Regions from separate parts of the Streptomyces sp. NPDC002868 genome, predicted to be linked through region 2. Evidence: riboswitches for the same ligand, from Rfam matches in the RefSeq annotation. Region 2 holds a riboswitch; each other region holds the start of a gene.
What was found. A riboswitch is a leader RNA that binds a small molecule or an ion and turns the genes downstream of it on or off. The one in region 2 is predicted to bind cyclic di-AMP.
Positions count from the first base shown of each region.

Region 1 (5,484 bases), on a different contig from region 2:
CTGCGACTCCTCGGCCGTGAACCGGCGCTGGCCGAGCGGGCCCGCACGGTCGCCGCGACCCTGCACCGTCGGCTCACGGACGCGGGCCTGACCGCCGCACGACCGGACGCCGCCGTCGTCTCCGTACGGGCGCCGTCCCCGGAGTCCGCGCTGCGCTGGGCCGCGGACTGCCGCGCCGCCGGGCTCGTCGTGGGTTGTTTCCGCCCTCCGTCGGTGCCGGACGGCATCTCCCGGATCAGGCTCACGGCGAGGGCAGATCTGACGGCTCAGCAGATCGAGGCGGCGATCACCACGATCATCGGGACCGCGCCCGTCAATTGACCGTCAACCGACGGTCAATTGACGGTCTCCTCGTGGACCGCGGTCAAAAAGCGGGACCAGGCCTGCGGCGAGAAACGCAGGGCCTGCCGCGCGATGTTCTTGGAATCCCTTACCGCGAGCGTGTCGTCGGGCAGCCGGGCCGCCTCGACGCAGTTGTTCATTCCTGTGCTGCGGCTGCTGCGCCGCCACCGTAGTGAGTCCTGTGCGAGGCGATCGGACATGTGGGGGGTGCCTCCTATGCGCCGTCACTGATCCGTGCGATGAGATCCAATGAGTCCGCTGGTGACAGAGCACGCTTCTGCATCGTTTGGAAGGCGGCGCTGTACACCTCCAAGTCCTCTTTCCGCTCGAGGTAGAGGCTACTCGTCAAGTGGTCGAGAACAACCACGTCCAGATCAGAAGTGGTCGGAAAGGAGAAGATTACGAAAGGGCCCGTGAGCCCTACGTAGCCGCCGACCGAGAACGGCAGTACCTGGAGCCGCACATGGGGCAGTTGTGCCGTCTCAGCCAGCTGCCGCAGTTGCTCGCGCATCACTCGACAGCCGCCCACCTCGCGCCGCAGCGCCGCCTCGTCGAGCACCGCGCTCAGCTCCAGCGGCCTCTCCGCGCGCAGCACCGACTGGCGGGCGATCCGCACCTCCACCAGCGAGTTGACGGTCTCCACAGGCAGCTCCTCCAACGCCGCGCGGGTCACCCCACGTGCGTAGTCGGGCGTCTGCAACAGGCCCGGCACCACCGAGGTCTCCAGCGTGCGCGCCGCACATGCATTGGCCTCCAGACTGATGAAGTCCCGGTACTCGGGCGGGATCAGCCCGCGGAACGCATGCCACCAGCCGCCGCCCGCACCGTCCGCCGCGCCCGCCAAGGTCTCGAGCAGCGACCGCAGTTGAGGATCACTGACGCCGTACACTTCCAGCAGCAGGGTCACATCGGCCGCCTTGACCCCGCTGGCGCCGGTCTCGATCCGGCTCACCTTCGACTGGTGCCAGCCCGCCAGCCGCCCGGCCTCCCGGCTGGTGAGGCCCGCGTCCAGGCGCAGCCTCCGCAGCTCCTCGCCGAGTTTGCGACGGCGCACCGCGGGGCCGTGCCGCATCTCCCGCTCCTTCCCGACAGTGCCCAAATCGTGGGTGAGTCGCCCAAATACGGTCTCGCGTAGCAGAGTTCACCGCTTTGGGCGACAGATATATGCACATCTTGGTGGATCGCCGCCCCTGACGGCACGATAGGTGGCACTCTGGCGCGAAGCGCAATCCGTGGCCGTCCTCGCATTCATCCGCTACGAGTCGGAGCCCGGCCCCGGTGGGAAAGGGACAGCGTCGCCATGGCAGACCATCAGGAAGCCTCCGTCACTCTGCCGAGCGCCCCCGCCTCGGTCTCCGCCGCCCGGAGATATGCCACCGACGTCGTCTCCGAATGGGGCCTGCCGGTCGAGACCGAAGCCGTCGACACCGTCCGTCTGATCGTCTCCGAACTCGCCACCAACGCCGTTCAGCACACCTTCGGCCAGTCGCCCACTTTTACCGTGGACCTGCGTCTCGAGCGGGACGAGGAGCTGCGCATCGGTGTCACCGACAGTCACCCCCGCTGGCCGCAGCGGCTGCCCGCCGCCGTCCGCCAGGACAACGGCCGCGGCATGGTCATCATCCGCAGCCTCACCGCGGAGTGCGGCGGACAGCTCCTGGTCACCCCGACCCCGGAGGGCGGCAAGACCGTCTGGATCGTCCTGCCGTGGACCGTACCGGTGCAGAGCTGATCACGGCCCGGCGGTCAGTTTCCCGCGCGGCCGAACGCGCCGCGCAGCAGAGCCCGCAGTGACTCGGCAGCCGGACCCGACTCCTCGCCGCGGTGTGCCACCGAGATCGTCCGCCGGAACGCCGCCGATTCCAACTGCCGTACGCCGAGCGGCGTCGCGGCCATCGCGGCGACCATCTCCGGCACCACCGCCACCCCGAGCCCCGCGCTGACGAGCGCGCACACCAGCGCATAGCCCGGCGACTCGCAGACCACGGCGGGGCTCGCCCCCGCCTGCGCCAAGGCCCCCTCCACCCCCTTGCGCGACGGATGCGAAGGAGCGCTGCTGATCAGCGGCTGGCCCGCCAGCTGGGCCACCGGCAGCCGGCCCGAGCCGCCCGCGAGCGCATGGCCGGGCGCCGTGACCAGGACCAATTCCTCCACCAGCAGTGGATCCAGCACCACACCCGCGGGCAGCGGCGCCGGTTCGCCCGGTTCGTACGCATGGGTCAGCGCCAGATCCACATCGCCTGCCGCCACGGCCAGGACCCCGGCCGGCGGTTCGTACTCCGCGACGGCGAGCTCCACATCCGGATGCGCACGGCGAAACGCGCTCAGCACCGGCGGCAGCAGATGGATGCCGACCGTCGTGAAGGTGCCCACCCGCAGCCGCCCGCCGGACAGACCTGCCAGCCGCGCCAGCTCGTGCCGCGCCTGCTCCATCTCGTCCAGCACCCGGCGGGCCCGCGTCGCCAGCAGCTCGCCCGCGGCCGTCAGCCGCGCCCCGCGGTGGTGGCGCACCAGCAGCGCCGCCCCCGCCTCGCGCTCCAGCTTGGCAAGTTGCTGCGAGAGCGCGGGCGCGGTATAGCCCAGACGGGCTGCGGCCCGGGTGATCGAACCGGCCTCGGCGACCGCCACCAGCGCCGCCAGCCGTGTCGGGTCGTACATGGCACCCCTTAAGCATTGCTTTGGGCAGGCCTAGAAGATTCCAAGTACACGCTAAGGCCCACTCCGGTCCAGGATGGCTGCCATGGACGCACAACTCGTCGCCTTCACCGGGGTCGCCGCGGGCATGGTCGCCATGCCGGGCGCGGACTTCACCGTCGTCGTACGCAACGCCCTCGTCTCCCGGCGTGCGGGCGTGGCCTGCGCCGTCGGCGTCGCCGGGGGACTGCTCGTGCACACCGCGCTCGCGGTGGCGGGGCTCGCGGCGGTCCTGGTCGCGGTGCCGGTGCTGTTCCGCACGCTGCAGATCGTGGGCGGCGCCTATGTGCTCTACCTGGGGGTACGGGCGGTGCGCGGCGCGCTGCGTCCGGCGCCCGCCGGGCCGGACCTGGAGGGCGAGGCGGCCGACGGCGTCGGACGCAGTCTGCGGCAGGGCTTCCTCACCAACGTCCTCAATCCGAAGGCGCCGGTCCTCTTCCTCAGCCTGCTACCGCAGTTCGTGCCGGACGGCGCGCCGGTGCTGCCGCGCACCTTGCTGCTTGCCGCGATCGTCGTCGTCCTGGCGCTGTTCTGGTTCCCGGCGGTGGCGCTGCTGGTGGACCGGCTCGGGACGTGGCTGCGGCGGCCGCGCACCACCCGCGCCGTGGAAGGAGTCACCGGCGGGGCACTCACCGCGCTGGGCGTGACCCTGCTGGCCGAGCCGCTGGCGCACTGACGCGGTGTGGCGCACCGGGAGCGTGCCCGGTGCGCCACCGGGGCCGTCAGCGCACCCGGCCGTACCAGACGCGCTTGGTCCAGATCTTCTCGAGTTTCACCCAGGAGCCCGTCTTGGGCGAGTGCCAGATCTTGCCGCTGCCGGCGTAGATACCCACGTGGTAGACGCTGTTGCCGGAGTGGAAGAAGACCAGATCCCCTCGCTGGCGCGAGGACGCCGAGACATGGCGGGTCTTGTTGAACTGCTGCTGGGCGGTGCGTGGGAGCTTCTTGCCCGCCTTCTTGTACGAATAGAGCGTCAGCCCCGAGCAGTCGAACCGGGATGGACCCGACGCGCCGTACTTGTACGGCGCTCCCTTCTTCGAAGAGGCAACCTGAAGTGCCTTGTTGGCGTGGGCCGTAGCCGCGAGTGCCTCGGAAGCGGCGCCCGGCACCAGCACTGAGCCGCCGACGGCGGCGAGGGTCAGGGCCGATACGGCGCCTGCCCGGGTCAGCAAAAACGGGACGTGAATCTGCGCAGTCATGCGCAACCCTTCGTCAGCCGCCTGTGAAGGATGACCTGTCGGGTTCGGACGGACGAAGATGCCCGGCCGCGAAATGCGGCTTCACCCCGAGGGACGACCGGACTGTCCGGATGTCCCGTACTGCTTGGGTCCTCCACTCCTGCCGGTGCACTTCTGTCGACCAGACATCCGGAGCGGCGGCAGGACTCGGCGTCCGCCCGGACCGCCCCGCCAGGGATGGCGGGGGCTTGTCGTCCCAGGGATCTTGACCCACACCACGCCGGATTTCCGAGTCGAAACGGCGGTATGTGAGCTTCGACACCACTGACCTGTTCGGGTGGACAGAGTTGATTTGGGGCCCGGCCACGGACAGCTGAGGACTCCCGCACCAGCAGCGGAACAGCCCATTCCGCCAGATCGGTAGTCGTGGTGCGCAAGTTCTCCGTAGTAATTCAGGAGACCGCAACTACACCGAATGGGGGACGACTGCAGGTACCCCAATGGCCGTTGACGGAAGCGGATGATTCGTCAACTCATGGACGCGGGCGGCATTGTCACCCGGCGCGCCCTGCGTTCGCCGTCGAGGACCCTGAGCGCCTCGGCGAGGGTCGACGCATGGACCTCGCTCTCGCCGCGCATATGCATCAGCGTCAGGGCGTCCTTGAGCGCGGTGGCCCGGCCGACCAACGCCTGTGCCGCACGCAGCGCTCCATAGGTGTGCGTTGAGCGGGCCGGATTGATCCGTCCCAGCAGATCGAGGACTTCGAGATAGCTGTCGATGAACTCGCACTCGGCGCGGGTCAGCGCCGGCAGCGGCGGCAGTTCGGGTAGCGGCATCGGGCGCTCACCTGGAACCGGGGGCGGAGAGTGACGTCTTGCGGTTCTTGATCACGTGGTCGACCAGTCCGTAGGCCTTGGCGTCCTGCGCCGCGAAGATCTTGTCGCGCTCCAGGTCGGCGGCGATCCGCTCCGGACTCTGGCCGGTGTGGCGTACGAGCATCCCGGCGAGTTGGGCGCGCAGCCGCAGCAACTCCTGTGCCTGGATCTCCAGATCGGACGGCTGGCCCTGCAACGGCTCCTCGAACGCGGGCTGCTGGACGACGATCCGGGCGCCGGGCAGCGCCATCCGCTTGCCGGGGGCGCCGGCGGCGAGCAGCAGGGCGGCGGTCGATGCTGCCTGCCCCAGACAGGTCGTCTCCACGTCGCAGGTGACCACCTGCATCGTGTCGTAGATGGCGGACATGGCGCTCAGTGAGCCGCCGGGGGAGTT
Region 1 is NZ_JBVHDR010000005.1:382,665-388,148, reverse strand. Features, by position in the region: gene ACZ3H8_RS18465 (8-amino-7-oxononanoate synthase) at 1-321, shown strand, start outside; gene ACZ3H8_RS18460 (DUF397 domain-containing protein) at 336-542, opposite strand; gene ACZ3H8_RS18455 (helix-turn-helix domain-containing protein) at 557-1,414, opposite strand; gene ACZ3H8_RS18450 (ATP-binding protein) at 1,643-2,074, shown strand; gene ACZ3H8_RS18445 (LysR family transcriptional regulator) at 2,089-3,000, opposite strand; gene ACZ3H8_RS18440 (LysE family translocator) at 3,083-3,712, shown strand; gene ACZ3H8_RS18435 (C40 family peptidase) at 3,759-4,235, opposite strand; cyclic di-AMP (ydaO/yuaA leader) riboswitch at 4,239-4,393, opposite strand; gene ACZ3H8_RS18430 (hypothetical protein) at 4,743-5,051, opposite strand; gene ACZ3H8_RS18425 (ATP-dependent Clp protease proteolytic subunit) at 5,059-5,484, opposite strand, start outside.
Region 1: another riboswitch for cyclic di-AMP. It lies ahead of ACZ3H8_RS18435 (C40 family peptidase); the one in region 2 lies ahead of ACZ3H8_RS00495 (M23 family metallopeptidase).

Region 2 (5,484 bases):
TGGCCGTCGTCGTGAGGTCGCGCGGCGGCAGCGGGCGCAGGCCCTCCGCGAGACAGGCGTCGTAGGTGAGGAGGCCGAGGGACTCGGAGTTGCCGAGGATCGCCACCCGCGGCCCGGCCGGCAGCGGCTGGCCCGCCAGCAGCAGGCCCGCGTCGACGAGTTCGGTGACCGTGTCGACGCGGATCACGCCCGCCTGGCGCAGCAGCGCCCCGACCGTGGCGTCCGGGATCCGGGTCACCGGCACCGCGTGCCCGGGCGGCTCGCTGCCGCTGTGGCGGGCGCCCTTGACCACGACGACCGGCTTCACCGCCGCCGTACGCCGCGCGAGGCGGGTGAACTTGCGCGGGTTGCCGATCGATTCGAGGTACAGCAGGACGACATCGGTGTCCGGGTCCTCGTACCAGTACTGCAGAAAGTCATTGCCGGACACGTCCGCGCGGTTGCCCGACGAGATGAAGGAGGACAGGCCCGCGCCGCGCCGGTGCAGGCCCGACAGCAGGGCGATGCCGATCGCGCCGGACTGGGTGAACAGGCCGATGCGGCCCGGCGCCGGCGACTGAGGCGCGAGGGAGGCGTTGAGGCGGACGGCGTCCGACGTGCTGATGATGCCGAAGGAGTTCGGGCCGATGATGCGCATGCCGTACGAGCGGGCCTGCCGCACCAGTTCGCGCTGCCGCTCCCGCCCGGCCGCGCCGCTCTCGGCGTATCCGGCAGTGAGGACGACCAGACCCTGGACGCCGTGCTCGCCGCAGTCGGCGACCGCTTCCGGCACCCGTTCGGCGGGAACGGCCACGACCGCGAGATCGACCGGCTCCCCGATCTCGCCGACGGAGCAGAAGGCAGGGACGCCGTCCACCTCCCGCTGTCCCTCGGGAAAGGCGCGGTTCACCGCGTACGTACGACCGGTGTACCCGGCATCGAGGAGGTTGCGCAGCACGGTGCGGCCCACACCGCCCGGCGCGCGGCCGGTGCCGATGACGGCGACCGATCCGGGCGCGAGGAGGCGCTGCACGGAGCGGGCCTCCGCGCGCTGCTCGCGGCCGCGCTGCACGGCGAGGGACTCGGCGGTCGGCTCCAGGTCGAGGGTCAGATGGACGGAGCCGTCCTCGAAGCTGCGCTTCTGGGTGTAGCCGGCATCCCGGAACACCTTGATCATCTTGTTGTTGGCCGGCAGTACCTCGGCGGCGAAGCGCCGGATCCCGCGCTCGCGGGCGACCGCCGCGATGTGTTCGAGCAGCGTGGACGCGACCCCGCGCCCCTGGTGGGCGTCCTGCACGAGGAAGGCGACCTCGGCCTCGTCGGCAGGGGCACTCGCGGGGCGGCCCTGCGCGTTGATCCGGTCGTAGCGGACAGTCGCGATGAATTCGCCGCCGACCGTGACCGCGAGACCCACCCGGTCCACGTAGTCGTGGTGGGTGAAGCGGTGGACGTCCTTGGCGGAGAGCCGTGGATAGGGCGCGAAGAAGCGGTAGTACTTCGACTCGTCCGAGACCTGTTCGTAGAAACTGACCAGGCGCTCGGCGTCCTCGGTGGTGATGGGCCTGATGCGTGCGGTGCCGCCGTCGCGCAGCACCACGTCTGCTTCCCAGTGATCGGGGTAGGCGTGGTCCGGCTCGGTCTGCATGCCGAAAGCGTAAGGCTCACCCACCAGTAGCGGCGGCCGTTGGCCGCGGGCAGTCTGGGGAGATCCGATTGCGGCCACCCCCGGCCGAAGGCCGGTGCGAGCACTCCGCAACGCATGAGAGACTGGTCTAGACAACCGCTAAGACTTGAAGGGCAACACCATGGCTGAGCGCCGCGTCAATGTCGGCTGGGCCGAGGGCCTTCACGCCCGCCCCGCTTCCATCTTCGTCCGTGCCGCCACGGCCGCCGGCGTCCCGGTGACGATCGCCAAGGCTGACGGCAACCCGGTCAATGCCGCCTCCATGCTCGCGGTGCTCGGCCTGGGCGCTCAGGGCGGCGAGGAGATCGTGCTCGCTTCCGAGGCGGACGGTGCCGACGCCGCCCTGGACCGCCTGGCCAAGCTGGTTGCCGAGGGGCTCGAAGAGCTTCCCGAGACCGTCTGAACCTGCCAGTCGAATTGCTCGACGGCGGAGCCGCGGCATCCCGAATTCGGGAGACCGCGGCTCCGCTTTTTTGCGGTCCGGGAACCATGAATTCGGGCAGCATAAAATCCGCCCCACGAATATCTTCTCTTTGTATACGGTGCGGCTGTTAATTGCGGGCGCTCGCGGTGTTTACGGCATGTTGCGAAGTCCTCACCCGCTCGGGACGGCGCAGCCGGTGCGCGGCCGTGGCCCGCTCGGCGTGCAGCGCGGTCAGCGCCCGCGCCCGTTCCACATCGCCGCGCGCCACGGCGTCCACGATCGCGCCGTGCTCGGCCCAGGACTCGATGGGCTTGGCGGGCTGGTCGACGGCGTACATCCAAGTGATCTTGTGCCGCAGCTGGGTGAGCAGGGCGGTCAGGCCGGGGCTGCCGGAGGCCTGGGCGAGCGTCTCGTGGAACCAGCCGCCCAGCGAGCGCAGATCCTCGCCCTGGCCACGGCGGGCCCGCTCCTGCCCCAGTCTGACCAGACCACGCAGGACTTTGAGGTGCGCTTCCGTACGGCGCTTGGCGGCCCGGGCAGCGCCCAGCGGCTCCAGCAGCATCCGGACCTCCAGCAGGTCGGCCGCCTCCTGCTCGGTGGGCTCGGCGACGCAGGCGCCGGCGTGGCGGCGGGTGGTGACGAAACCCTCGGACTCCAGCGTGCGCAGGGCCTCCCGCACGGGGACCCGGGAGACGCCGTAGCGGCGCGCCAGCTGCTCCTCGGTGAGCCGGCTGCCGCGCTCGAATACACCGGAGACGATGTCGTCGCGGATCGCTGTGCATACCGAGTGCGCGGGAATGCGCATGACCGAACCTCCGCTTTAATCCGCGCGAAACGCAGCCGATTGACGCCTGTTCGGTGACTCTATTGCAGTGGGCCGGATTTTCCGATGGCACCTGGAAATTCATGGATATCTTTTGGCCAGAGGACCGAACGCCGAAGGCCCCGGCGGCGGCCAGGGCCTTCGTCCACTCGGGTGTCGCTCAGACGCCGACGCCGTGCGCGCGCAGGTACGCGACCGGGTTGATGTCGGAGCCGTACTCCGGGCTGGTGCGGGCCTCGAAGTGGAGGTGCGGCCCGGAGGTGTTGCCGGTCGCACCGGAGAGGCCGATCCGCTGGCCAGGGGTGACGCTCTGGCCCACAGAGACGCTGATCGACGAGAGATGGCCGTACTGCGTGTACGAGCCGTCGTTCATCTTGATCACGACGTTGTTGCCGTACGCGCCGCCCCAGCCGGCCTCGACGACGGTGCCGGAGCCGACCGCGTGCACGGTGGTGCCGGACGCCGCGTGGAAGTCGATGCCTGTGTGGCTGCCGGAGGACCAGATGGCGCCGCCGGTCTTGTAGCCGGTGGAGACGTACGAGCCGGAGATCGGCGAGACGAAGGAGTTGAGGCGCTTGCGCTCGGCCTCACGGGCGGCGCGCTCCTTGGCCTCGCGGGCAGCCTTGGCGCGGGCCTCGGCCTTGCGCTTGGCCTCAGCCTCGGCCTTCGCCTTGGCGGCGGCCTCGGCGGCCTCCTGCTTCTGGGCGGCGGCCTGGTCGGCGATCTGGTCGGCGAGCGAGTCGGCGGCCACGATCTGGGTCAGGCCGGTGTCCTCGACCGCGGTGGCACCGGGCTCGGCGGCGAGCGCCGGGGAAGCGAGGGTTCCGATGACGCCGGTGGTGGCAAGGGCCGCGACGCCCGCCATGCTCGCGCTCTTGCGCGTCAGACGGCTCGGGGCACGATGCTTCCCGGTGGCACGGGTGAACGCCATGTAGTGGCTGATCCTTTCCTTCCTTCTCGCCTACCGGGTTAGCTGACGGGTTCGGAGCAGGAAGGTCTCCTACGGGCCCCTCCGCACGGGTGCGAAGGCGTCCGATTCACCCCAGGGACTGAGTGGGTCCCCGGCTCCCCAGGCTCGCGCCTGACGGGGACTCGGCGATGACTGTCCGATGCCGCGGGTGCGGCGGGCAACTGGCGGACAGCCGGACCGACGCTAGGCGGGGCATCTTTCATTCACCAAACAGACAGGCATTTTTGTAGTGCATGCCACAGGGCAGACAGGCAGCCTCTCCAACAAACCGGGCATAAGACAGAACCCCGGCGTCGCTTTGGAGGCCGGGGTTCCGCTTGTCTGTTTTAGGTTGTTTGCCAGATATGACGGATCGTCTTGCGGTCAATCAGCCCGTGACAACGGTCACTTCACCGATGCCCAGTGCCCTGACCGGCTCCTCGATCTGCGAGGCGTCGCCGACGAGCACCGTGACAAGCCGGTCCACCGGGAAGGCGTTGACGGCCGCGGCCGTCGCCTCCACGGTGCCGGTCTCGGCCAGCCGTACGTACAACTGCGCCTGGTAGTCGTCCGGGAGGGACTGCTCGACCTGATCGGCGAGCGTGCCCGCGACGGACGCCGCCGTCTCGAACTTCAGCGGGGCGACGCCCACCAGGTTCTGGACGGCGACATCCCGCTCGGCATCGGTGAGCCCCTCGGCCGCGAGCGTGCGCAGCACCTTCCAGAGGTCCTCCAGCGCCGGTCCGGTGTTGGGGGTGTCCACCGAGCCGCTGATGGCGAGCATCGCGGCGCCCGAACCGTCGGGGGCGGACCGCAGTACCTGGCCGAAGGCCCGTACGCCGTAGGTGTAGCCCTTCTCCTCGCGCAGCACGCGGTCCAGGCGGGAGGTGAGGGTGCCGCCCAGGCAGTACGCGCCGAGCACCTGCGCGGGCCAGACGCGGTCGTGCCGGTCCGCCCCGATGCGGCCGATCAGCAGCTGCGTCTGCACGGCGCCCGGCCGGTCCACGATGACCACGCGGCCCGTGTCGTCGGCCGTGATCGGCGGTACGGGACGGGGCGTGGCACTGTCGCCCTTCCAGGTGCCGAGGGTGTCCGCCAACACGGCGTCCAGGTCGACCCCGGTGAGGTCGCCGACGATCACCGCGGTGGCCGTGGCGGGCCGCACATGCACCTCGTAGAAGCCCCGCACGGCCGCGGAGTCGATCCTGGCCACGGTCTCCTCCGTGCCCTGGCGGGGGCGCGACATGCGCAGGGAGGCCGGGAAGAGCTGCTTGGAGAGCTCCTTGGCCGCACGGCGGGCCGGATTGGCCGTCTCGTGCGGGATCTCGTCGAGACGGTTGCGTACGAGCCGCTCCACCTCACTGTCGGCGAAGGCGGGTGCGCGCAGCGCCTCGGCGAGCAGGCCGAGCGCCTTGGGCAGCCGGGAGACCGGGACCTCCAGGGAGACGCGGACGCCGGGGTGGTCGGCGTGCGAGTCGAGCGTCGCTCCGCAGCGCTCCAGCTCGGCCGCGAACTCCTCCGCGGAGTGCTTGTCGGTGCCCTCCGACAGGGCGCGCGCCATGATCGTGGCGACGCCGTCGAGGCCCTCCGGCTCAGCGTCCAGCGGCGCGTCGAGGCAGATCTCG
Region 2 is NZ_JBVHDR010000001.1:117,677-123,160, reverse strand. Features, by position in the region: gene ACZ3H8_RS00510 (bifunctional acetate--CoA ligase family protein/GNAT family N-acetyltransferase) at 1-1,624, opposite strand, end outside; gene ACZ3H8_RS00505 (HPr family phosphocarrier protein) at 1,785-2,066, shown strand; gene ACZ3H8_RS00500 (GntR family transcriptional regulator) at 2,215-2,892, opposite strand; gene ACZ3H8_RS00495 (M23 family metallopeptidase) at 3,071-3,841, opposite strand; cyclic di-AMP (ydaO/yuaA leader) riboswitch at 3,855-4,018, opposite strand; gene ACZ3H8_RS00490 (M16 family metallopeptidase) at 4,248-5,484, opposite strand, start outside.

Region 3 (5,484 bases), on a different contig from region 2:
GCTCGGAGCGGGCCGGGGCGCCGGTCTTGATCTGGCCGCAGTTGGTGGCGACCGCCAGGTCGGCGATGGTCACGTCCTCGGTCTCGCCGGAGCGGTGCGACATCATGCACTTGAAGCCGCTGCGCTGGGCGAGCTCGACGGCGTCCAGGGTCTCGGTCAGTGAACCGATCTGGTTGACCTTGACGAGCAGGGCGTTCGCGGCACCGTCCTCGATGCCGCGGGCGAGGCGCTCCGGGTTGGTGACGAAGAGGTCGTCGCCGACGATCTGGACCTTGCTGCCCAGCTTGTCGGTGAGGACCTTCCAGCCGGCCCAGTCGTCCTCGAACAGCGGGTCCTCGATGGAGACGAGCGGGTACGCCGCGACGAGCTCCGCGTAGTACTCCGTCATCTCGGCGGCCGAGCGGGACTTGCCCTCGAACTCGTACGAGCCGTCCTTGTAGAACTCGGACGCGGCGACGTCGAGCGCGAGCGCGATGTCCTTGCCGGGGGCGTAGCCGGCTTCCTTGATGGCCTCGAGGATCAGGTCCAGCGCGGCGCGGTTGGAGTCGAGGTTCGGCGCGAAGCCGCCCTCGTCGCCCAGGCCGGTGGACAGACCCTTCTGCTTCAGGACCTTCTTGAGGGTGTGGTAGACCTCGGCGCCCCAGCGCAGGGCCTCGGAGAAGGACTCCGCGCCGATCGGGGCGATCATGAACTCCTGAATGTCCACGTTGGAGTCGGCATGCGAGCCGCCGTTCAGGATGTTCATCATCGGAACGGGCAGCAGGTGCGCGTTCGGGCCGCCCAGGTAGCGGAAGAGCGGCAGATCGGAGGCCTCGGAGGCGGCGTGCGCCACGGCGAGGGAGACGCCGAGGATCGCGTTGGCGCCGAGCGAGGACTTGTCCGGGGTGGCGTCCAGGTCGAACATCGCCTGGTCGATCAGGCGCTGCTCGGTGGCGTCGTACCCGACGAGCTCCGGGCCGATCTGCTCGATGACGGCGAGGACGGCCTTCTCGACGCCCTTGCCCTGGTAGCGGTTCTGGTCACCGTCGCGGAGCTCAAGAGCCTCGAACGCACCGGTGGAGGCGCCGGACGGAACAGCAGCACGACCCGTGCTGCCGTCGTCGAGGCCAACCTCGACCTCGACCGTGGGGTTGCCTCGGGAGTCCAGGATTTCCCGGGCTACGACGACGTCGATGGACGGCACGAGCATCTCCTTCTGGGATGTGACGCTAAATGTGACTCAAGCAGTGGGACACAAGCAGTGCAGGGCAGTGCAGGGTCTCCGTGGCCTTGCGGCAAGAGCCTAACCGGCTCCGGGGCATCGGTCGGCCGGTGCCCGCCCGCTGGGACGGAAAAGGGCATGAACAGGCAGTGACAAGGCAGAACCCCGGCCCGGCGCGTACGGGGGATAGCGCGCCGGACCGGGGTGCTCTGGGGCCCGGGGGGTCAGCTCGGGCGGAGCCGGGGCAGCCGGCTCGGGCGGAGCGGGTCAGCTCAGGTGGAGCTGCTGGCCCGGGTAGATGACGTCCGCGTCGTCGATGATGTCCTTGTTCAGGTCGAACAGCTTCTGCCAGCCGCCCCTGACCTTCTCGGTCTCGGCGATCTTGCCGAGGGTGTCGCCGGCCTTGACCTTGTACTCGCCGTCGCCCTTCTTGAAGCCCTTGGCCTTCGCGGCGGGCTTCGCGGGCTTTGCCGGAGCGGCGGGGCGCTCGGAGCGGGTGGTGGGAACCTCGGCACGCTTCGGCTGCGCCGGCTGCGTGGTGCCGGCGTCGGCGGAGCCGCCGTCGTTCGCGGCGTTGGACAGGTTGACGCCGCAGTTCGGCCACGCGCCCTTGCCCTGGCCGGCCAGGACCTTCTCGGCGACCGCTATCTGCTGGGACTTGGAGGCCTGGTCGGCGCTCGCGGCGTACTGCGTGCCGCCGTACGCGGCCCAGGTGGAGGCCGAGAACTGCAGGCCGCCGTAGTAGCCGTTGCCGGTGTTGATGGACCAGTTGCCGCCGGACTCGCACTGGGCGACCTGGTCCCACTCGGAGGTGGTCGCGGCGGACGCCGAGGTGGCGCCGAGGAGCGGGGCGGCGACGGCCGCACCGGTGACGCCGGCGATGGCGGCGAAACGCGTAGTCCGATTGAAAACGGTCGGGCGACGGTGCTTGCCCTTGCTGGAAAACAGCATGGAACATCTCCTCACCGACGCCTACGAGGTGAGCTGTCGGGTTCGGGCCGACGAGTTGCCCGGCCGCGCGTCCTGCGCGCGGCTTCACCCCAAGCCGGTTGGAGCCGTCGATCTCAACGGCCGGGGCCGGCACTTACCTTGGGTCCCCCGCTCCTGCCTTCGGCGCTCTGCGCGACGACTACTCCCCCCGACCGTCGGCAGGATTCGGCGTGACGGTCAGCGGTGCCCGCGGTGGCGAGCGATCAGACCGTAAACACACCTCTCCCCGATGTTCAAAGGTGAACATCGGGGAGAAATCGCCCATCTCGCCGCCCCAGTCACTCCCGTTTCCGCAGGTGAAGGGCGGAATGAGTGGTTCCGCCGGGCAAGTCACAGCAGTTGGGACAAAGAGACCCTTGTCTCACTTGCGCAGACTCGGACATATGCCCGCGAAACTGACCCTGAACTGGCGGCGAATTACCCCTACTTCACGCCCAGATCAAGGCTCTGGCCAGGAAGGATGAGATCGGGGTCGGCGCCGACGGTCTGCTGGTTCGCCTCGTAGAGCGCGGTCCAGCCGCCGGAGAGCTTCTGCTTGTCGGCGATGGCCCACAGACTGTCGCCCGGCCGGACGGTGTACTCACCGGGCGCGGCGTCCGCATTGCCCGTCTCGCCTTCCTCATCCGGGTTGCCCGCATTGTCGCGTGCCGAACCGTCACCTCGCGAGGCATGACGACCCACTTCGCGCTCATTGTCCGCATTGCCCGGCTCGGTCTGCTCCGGGGCGGCCTCGCCACGGTGCTTGCCGCTGCCACTGTCGGCGCCCAGCGCCGCGTCCGCGGCCGCCGACTCGGCGGGCTCGGCCGACTCGGCCGGGTCCGCGGTCGGCTCGGCAGACGCCGCCGTGGTGGGCTCGGCGGAGGGGGTCGTGGGTATGAGCGACTCGACCGGGGTGCTCTGCTCGGACGACGGCACGATGCCCGGGTCGACGCCGGTGGCGGCGCCGTCGTTCTTCAGGCCGGCGAGTGCCGCGCAGCCGGGCCACGCCGCGGGGCCCTGTGCGTCGAGGACCTTCTCGGCGACCGCTATCTGCTGCGAGCGGCTGGCGAGGTCGGCGCGGGGCGCGTAGTCCGTACCGCCGAAGTCCTGCCAGGCCTCCTGCGAGAACTGCAGCCCGCCGTAGTGCCCGTTGCCGAGGTCGGCACTCCACATGCCGCCGCTCTCGCACTCCGCGACGCGGTCCCACATGGAGGCGTCGGCGGCGGAGGCCGAACCGGCGCCGAGAAGGGGGATGGCGATGGCCGATCCCGTCACCCCTGCCGCGACAACAATGGCAGGAGCCTGACGAGGTCGGCGGTGTCGCCCGTTCCCGGAACGCATGCGGTTGCCTTTCACGTGACTACTGAGACGACGGTGAACGTAGCCGCATTCGAACGGAAGTCACAAGTCGATGCAGCGGAGATCACGTGAAAGTCACAGTCTTGACAAAGCGTCAGATCTGTCGAGCAGTGAACTCAACCGGCAGAGTGCGCAATCCGCGCATAATGAGACCCCCACGCCACCGCAAATCGGCCGGATCGCCTGCAAGCCGCAAGTCCGGCATTCTCCTGAGCAGCGTGGCGAGCGCGGTCTGCCCCTCGAGACGCGCGAGCGGCGCGCCGAGGCAGTAGTGGATGCCGTGCCCGTACCCGAGATGCTGGTTGTCCCGCCGGGACAGATCGAGGCTGTCCGGGTCGGCGAACCGCTCCGGGTCCCGGTCGGCGGCGGCGAGTACGACGAGTACGGGATCGCCCGCCGCGATCCGCTGCCCGCCGATGACGAGCGCCTCGGTGGCGAACCTCCAGGTGGCGAGCTCCACGGGCCCGTCGTAGCGCAGGAGTTCTTCGACACCGGTGGCCAGTAGCTCGGTCTCACCGGCGGCGAGAGACGTCTGGAGCCGCTCCCGCTGTTCCGGATTACGAAGCAGGGCATATACCCCATTGCCGATCAAGTTCACGGTAGTTTCAAAACCCGCGAAGAGAAGGATGAAGGCCATGGCAGCGGCCTCGTTCTCGGTGAGGTGCTCGCCGTGGTCGCTGGCCCGGATCAGCCCCGAGATCAGGTCCTCCCCGGGCCCCTCCCGCTTTCGGTGGATCAACTCCGCGAGATAGCCCCGCATCTTCTTCACAGAACGGGCGACGCCGCCGCGCGGCCCGCCGCCGTGGCGGATCATCATCCCGGCCCAGTCGCGGAAGTCGTCCTGGTCCTCGCGCGGGACGCCGAGCAAGTCGCAGATGGCATAGATGGGGAGCGGGAACGCGAACTCATGAATCAGATCCGCCTCCCCCCTCTCCACGAACCCATCAATGAGCCGGTCCGTCAACTCCTGTACACGCGGGGCGAATTCGGCAACCCGGCGCGGGGTGAACGCCTTCGACACCAGCCGCCGCAGCCGGGTGTGGTCCGGCGGGTCGATGTTCAGCAGATGGGTCATCAGCTCAGCCTTGCGCTCGCCGGGGATCCCCGTCTTGCCCTTGGCATGGGCGGGCTCGTCGTGATGCGCGGGATTCTTGCTGAGCCGCTGGTCGGCGAGGGCCTGCTTGGCATCGGCGTACCGCGTCACCAGCCATGCCTCGACCCCGCTGGGGAGGGTGGTCCGGTGGACCGGCGAGTTTTCCCGGAGCCACGCATAGGCGGGGTAGGGGTCGGTGGCGAACTCCCAGGTGAACAGCTCGGGCTGAGCGCTCACTCCTGTCCCTCGGCGGCGCGGATCGCGTCCCGGTAGGCGCGGGCCGCGGCGCGCAGGGCGGCCTCGGGGTCGGTACCGGACTCCTCCGCCCGGACGGCGAGGGCGAGCAGTTCGTAGCCGGTGCCCGGGCCGGCGGGGAGCGGGACGTCGAGGCCGGCGGTACGGACCCGGCCGGCGAGCTTCGCGGCGAGGGCGAGGCCGGGCTGGCCCAGCGGCACGCCGTCCGTCACGGAGTCGCGCTGCTTCTCGATCGCCTTCGTGCGGAGCCAGTGCTCCTTCACGTCCTCCGGCGTCTCGGCGTGCTCGTCGCCGAAGACGTGCGGGTGGCGGTGGATGAGCTTCTCGACGATCGTCCCGGCGACGTCGTCGATGGAGAACGGCTCTTCCTCGTCCTCCTGCGCGATGCGCGCGTGGAAGATGACCTGCAGGAGTACGTCCCCGAGCTCCTCGCGCAGCTCGTCGCGGTCGCCGTCCTCGATCGCCTCGACGAGTTCGTACGCCTCCTCGATGCCGTATTTGGCGAGGCCCTTGTGGGTCTGGGTCGACGACCAGGGGCACTCGGCGCGGATCCGGTCCATGACCTGGACGAGGTCGAGGAGACGGGCGCCGGGCAGGTCGTACGAGC
Region 3 is NZ_JBVHDR010000011.1:119,563-125,046, forward strand. Features, by position in the region: gene eno (phosphopyruvate hydratase) at 1-1,183, opposite strand, end outside; gene ACZ3H8_RS29100 (transglycosylase family protein) at 1,469-2,152, opposite strand; cyclic di-AMP (ydaO/yuaA leader) riboswitch at 2,156-2,327, opposite strand; gene ACZ3H8_RS29105 (transglycosylase family protein) at 2,615-3,511, opposite strand; gene ACZ3H8_RS29110 (cytochrome P450 family protein) at 3,624-4,859, opposite strand; gene ACZ3H8_RS29115 (nucleoside triphosphate pyrophosphohydrolase) at 4,856-5,484, opposite strand, start outside.
Region 3: another riboswitch for cyclic di-AMP. It lies ahead of ACZ3H8_RS29100 (transglycosylase family protein); the one in region 2 lies ahead of ACZ3H8_RS00495 (M23 family metallopeptidase).

Region 4 (5,484 bases), 840 kb from region 2:
TACCACTTCTCGACCAAGGAGAAGCTCGTCGCGGCCGCCTTCACCCACGCGGCCGACGGTGACCTTGCCCATCTGCGCAAACTGCTGGGCCGCCGCACATCCGCGCTGCGCCGACTGCGGGCCGCGGTCCGCTGGTACGCGCCGACGGGGACGGCCAAGGGCTGGCGGCTGTGGATCGAGGGCTGGGCGGCCGCGCTGCGGGAGCCGACGCTGCGGGAGGTCGCCCGCGATCTCGACCAACAGTGGAAGGCCGCCCTGACCGAGGTCATCGCGGAAGGCGCGGCGGCGGGCGAGTTCCCGTGCGAGGACCCGGCGGCAACGGCCTGGCGGCTGACGGCGTTTCTGGACGGGCTCGCCGTGCAGATGACCTCGTACGCGGGATCGCTGTCGCGCGCGGCGATGCTGGAATGGACCGACGAGGCGCTCGCCCGTGAGCTTGGCGTGGATCGCGCCGAGCTCACTGCCGCCGCTCGCTGAACGGCCATGCGCGCACAGCCTCTTCCCCCATACTTGGCAACTGTGTCTCAGCAGCCGCAGTCTCAGTCTCAGTCTCAGCAGACAGATCCTCTCCCTCACGATGTGCTGGTCGTCGGCGGCAGCGGCGTGGACACGGTCGTCCGCGTCGACTCCCTGCCGGTCCCGCTCTCGGACTCCGTCGGAGTCGGCCCGATCCGCGAATCGCCGGGCCACACCGGCGGCAATGTGGCCTTGGGCTGCCGGGCCCTCGGGCTGAATGTCACCCTCCTCGACTACATCGGCGACGACTGGCCGGGCCGGCAGGTCCGCGCACGGCTCGCCGAGGGCGGGGTGGCCTTCGAGCCGCTCCTCTCCCCCACCGGGACCCGCCGCGCGGTCAACCTCGTCGACCCCGCGGGCCGCCGCATGTCCTTCTATGACGCCCGCGATCCGGGCGAGTTGCGGATGCCGCGCGACTTCTACCTCCCACATCTGCGGCGGGCCCGCCACGTCCATCTCTCGATCGTGAACTTCGCGCGGTTCCTCTACGACGACATCGAGGCGCTCGGCGTACCGGTCTCCACAGACCTGCACGACTGGGACGGACTGGCCGACCACCACCGGGAGTTCGCGCTCCGCTCGGACCTGGTCTTCCTGAGCACGGTGGGCGCGCGCGAGCGGATAGCCTCGGTGATGCGGGAGATCCTGCGCGACGGACGGGCCCAGGCGGTGGTCGCGACGGCGGGCGCAGGCGGCTCGTACCTCCTCACCCGCGACGGCAGCAGCACCCCACGCCCGATCCCCGCGGTGGTTCCGCCAGCACCGGTGGTGGACTCCAACGGCGCGGGGGACGCGTATGTCTGCGGCTTCCTGTACGGGCGGCTGTCCGGCCGCGACCTGGAGGAGAGCGCGAGGCTGGGCTCACTGGCGGGCGCCCACGCCTGCACGGCCGAGGGCAGCGGGGCACTGATCGGCCCCGCCGGACTCGTCCCGCCTCAGGTCTGACGCACCGGTTCGTACGCGTCCGCCTGCAGCCCGAAGGTCCAGGCGACCCCTCCTTCGCGGTCCGGGTCGTGGGCGGCACCCGCAGCCAGTAGGTGCGGTGGCTGCCGTCCGGCTCGGGAGCCGCGCCGCGGGCGGGGTCGCGGGTGCCGAGCACCCCACCCCGCCGCCGTCACAGGGGCAGCAGGTTCGGGCGCTTGGCCTCGACATGGTCGCCGGAGCTCTCGCCGCGCAGCCGTCGGCCGATCCACGGCACCAGGTGCTCGCGCGCCCAGTGGATGTCGTCACGGCGCACTTCGAACGGGCCGCGCGGCGGCTGGGGCGGCCACGGCTGGTCGGGGTCGGCGGGCACATCGAGTCCGAGTACCTGGGCGGCGCGCAGCGCGACCCGGGTGTGTCCCTCGGGCGACAGATGCAGCCGGTCGGTGTCCCAGGCCCGCCTGTCCTGGACTGACTTGAGCGACCAGAGGTCGAGGACGGGGCAGTCGTAGCGGTCGGCGATGGCCCTTACATGCGCGGTGTACGTGGCGATCTTGCCGCGCAGATGGCGCAGCACCGGCACCCCGCGGGTGTCGAATCCGGTGGTCACCATGACCGTGCCGACCGCGCTCGTGAGGTCGGCGACGGCGCGCTCGAAGCGCTCGGCCACGTCGTCGGGGTCGGTGCCAGGCCGGATGATGTCGTTGCCGCCGGCGCAGAACGTCACCAGATCCGGGGCGAGTTCCTTCGCCCTCGGTACCTGCTCCTCGACGATCTGGTCAAGGAGACGCCCGCGTACGGCGAGGTTGGCGTACCTGAAGGTGTGCTCCGGCGTCCGGTCGTCGAGCAGGACCGCGAACCGGTCCGCCCAGCCGACGTACATCCCGTTCGGACCCGGGTCTCCGACGCCCTCGGTGAAGCTGTCACCGATAGCCGCGTACGACCCGAATGCACCCTTTTTCCCTGTTCTCGAATCGTCTGCCACGAGACCACATCTTTCCCTTACGGATGTGACCTACGCGACCGTAAGGAAGGGTTGACGAGGGGTGATCTTTGCCACCGGTCAAGTTTCGTCCAACCCGGAATACGCCGACTCCCCCACGCCGCCGGACGGGGGGAGTCGACAACGGTGTGCCGTCTGCGCCTCAGATGGAGACGCCGTACTGGCGCAGGTACGCCAGCGGGTCGACATCCGAGCCGTAGCTCGGGCCGGTGCGGATCTCGAAGTGCAGGTGCGGGCCGCTGGAGTTGCCGGTGGAGCCGGAGAGGCCGATCTGCTGCCCACCGCTCACGCTCTGGCCGGCGGAGACGGCGAGCGAGGAGAGGTGGGCGTACTGCGAGTAGTTGCCGTCGCTGTGCTGGATGACGACCTCGTTGCCGTACGCGCCGCCCCAGCCGGCGGAGACGACGGTGCCCGCGCCGACGGCCTTGACAGTGGTGCCGGAGGAGGCCGCGAAGTCGACACCGGTGTGGTAGCCGCTGGACCACATGGCGCCGGTCATGCGGTAGGAGGTGGTGACGGTCGCGCCGTCGACGGGGGCGGTGAAGCCGGAGCTGCCGGCCTGCGAGGCGCTCGCGGAGTCGCCGGAGGAGGACTGTGCGGAGGAGTCCGAGACGGAGTCGGAGGCGGCCTTGGACTTCGACGCAGCCTTCGACTCAGCCTTGGACTCGGCCCTGGACTTGGACCGGTCCTGGCTCTCCTGGCGCGGCTGCGCCTTCTCCGGAGCCTTCGCCTTCGACTTCGCGCCGAGGGTCAGCTTGAGGCCCGGGTGGATCAGCGACGGGTTGTCGCCGACCTGCTCACGGTTGTCCTCGTACAGCTTCTTCCAGCCGCCGCGTACATCGTGCTCCTTGGCGATCTTGGCCAGGTAGTCACCGGAGACGACGGAGTACGTGGTGGGGACGGTGGCCGGCTTGGCTGCCACCGGGGCCGCGGCGGCGGTCACTGCCGTAGCGGGCGCCACGGCGGGAGCGGTCTTGCCCGCCGCGTGGGCGCCGGTGGCACCCATCAGCGGAAGCGCGATGGCGGCGCCACCCGTGCCGGCGGCGACGAAGCCGCGCGTGATCGGGCTGGTCTTGGGACGGCGGTGCTTACCCTTTGCGGGCATGGCGCATTCCTCTCCGGCGCCTACGAGGTGAGCTGTCGGGTTCGGGCTGGAGATGCCCGGCCGCGCAATGCGCGACTAAACCCCGAGCCATCCGGAACTCCGGAATGGCGAACTACCTGGGTCCCCCGCTCCTGCCACGCGTGGGTGGATTTTTCGAATTCCGGTCGGCGGCAGGATTAGGCGGTCCGTCCGGATTGACGGGAACGTAAGCGAGAGGGACGGGCGGGTACAAGCCATCACTTTCCCGGGCCAATGATCCGTGCGATATCGCCCCAGAATTCCGGTTACCCTCCGTAAAATGTGGATCTCGACCGGATCTCAACTGTCCCTCCGGCAACGGAGTTCGGCTCCGCCGTACCACCACGCACCGTCACGGATATGATCCTGCTCACGGGCCGGACCCCATCTCCCCTGTAGATGGGGCACGTTATGCCGAACCGGCCAATTCGGACAGAAGTGTCATTTAATGACTATCGACCGATCGGTCGCACTTACCTCCCAATTCCTGCCAACGTCGCAGGAATTCCACCGGGTCCCGCCGCCTTCCTCGACGACCATTTCCCATCCTTGACCGCAAAATAGGACAAAGTGCCGCAGGTGCCGGGGGTGGTCGCAGCGGGGTACCGAGGCCGGCCGAGTCCGGGTCAGAGTCGGAGCCGGGTCAGCGGCGGAGCCGGGTCAGCGGCGGCGCAGCCGGATCACGGTGGCGTCCATGTCGCCCTTGAGCCCGGTGTGCAATCCGTGGTGCACGAGTACGGCCCCCCGGTGTACGGCGCCGGTGTCCAGGCACTCGTAGGCGGCTGCCGGGTCGAGGCAGCGCAGCCTGAGCCTGGGCGGCTGCTCGCCGTAGTGCTGCGCCTGCAGCCAGGCGAGGACAACGCTCTCGTCGCCGCGTACGTACTGCACGGCGCTCAGCCCGCCCTCCGGCGCCCGCAGCCGGTGCAGCTCGCCGTGCTGCACCAGCGGCCTGATCTTCTTGTACAGGTCCACCCAGCCGCGTGCCTCTGCGAGCTCCTCGTCGGTCCACTCGGTGAGGTCGCCGCCGACCCCGAGAACACCGGCCATCGCGCTGACGAAGCGGAAGCGGAGCGTGCTGAACCGGCAGTTGAGCTGGACATTGGGGCTGTCGGTGACCCAGGCCGCCATGACCCGCGCCGGGTGCAGCTGGGTGAAGCCCTGCTGGATGGCGAGCCGGTCCAGCGGATCAGTGTTGTCGGAGGTCCACACCTGGTCGGTACGGGAGAGGATGCCGAGGTCGATCCGGCCGCCGCCGCCCGAGCAGGACTCGAAGGCGACGGACGGATGCGCGGCCCGCAACCGGTCGAGGAGTGCGTACAGCGCGTGCACATGCTCGACCCACAGCTTCTGCGGGTACTCCTCGCCGGGCCATCCGGCGTCCGTGAAGCAGCGGTTGAAGTCCCACTTCACATAGTCGATGGGTGCACTGCTGAGCAGCGTGTCCAACTGCTCCCAGAGATAGTCCTGTACGTCCTTGCGCGCGAGGTTCAGCACGAGCTGGTTGCGGAATTCGGTTCTGGCGCGGCCCGGGTGGTGCTGCACCCAGTCGGGGTGCGCGCGGTAGAGGTCGCTGTCGGCGTTGACCATCTCCGGCTCGACCCAGATGCCGAACTGCATCCCCAGCGCCTGCACTTCGTCGGCGAGCGGCCCCAGTCCCTTTGGGAAGCGCTCGGCGTTGGGCGTCCAGTCGCCGAGCCCGGCGCGGTCGCTGGTGCGCTGCCCGAACCACGCGTCGTCCACCACGAACAGCTCGACGCCCATCGCCGCGGCCCGCTGCGCGAGGGCCCGCTGCTGCTCCTCGGAGATGTCGAAACCGGTGGCTTCCCAGGAGTTGTAGAGGACGGGCCGCTCGGTCGCCGCGTCGGGGATGACATGCGCCAGCTGCCAGGCGTGCCAGGCCCGGCTGGCCCCGCCGAATCCG
Region 4 is NZ_JBVHDR010000001.1:956,078-961,561, reverse strand. Features, by position in the region: gene ACZ3H8_RS04450 (TetR/AcrR family transcriptional regulator) at 1-477, shown strand, start outside; gene ACZ3H8_RS04445 (carbohydrate kinase family protein) at 583-1,461, shown strand; partial or broken gene ACZ3H8_RS04440 (DUF6745 domain-containing protein) at 1,452-1,585, opposite strand; gene ACZ3H8_RS04435 (SGNH/GDSL hydrolase family protein) at 1,631-2,422, opposite strand; gene ACZ3H8_RS04430 (M23 family metallopeptidase) at 2,583-3,545, opposite strand; cyclic di-AMP (ydaO/yuaA leader) riboswitch at 3,548-3,702, opposite strand; gene ACZ3H8_RS04425 (alpha-galactosidase) at 4,224-5,484, opposite strand, start outside.
Region 4: another riboswitch for cyclic di-AMP. It lies ahead of ACZ3H8_RS04430 (M23 family metallopeptidase); the one in region 2 lies ahead of ACZ3H8_RS00495 (M23 family metallopeptidase).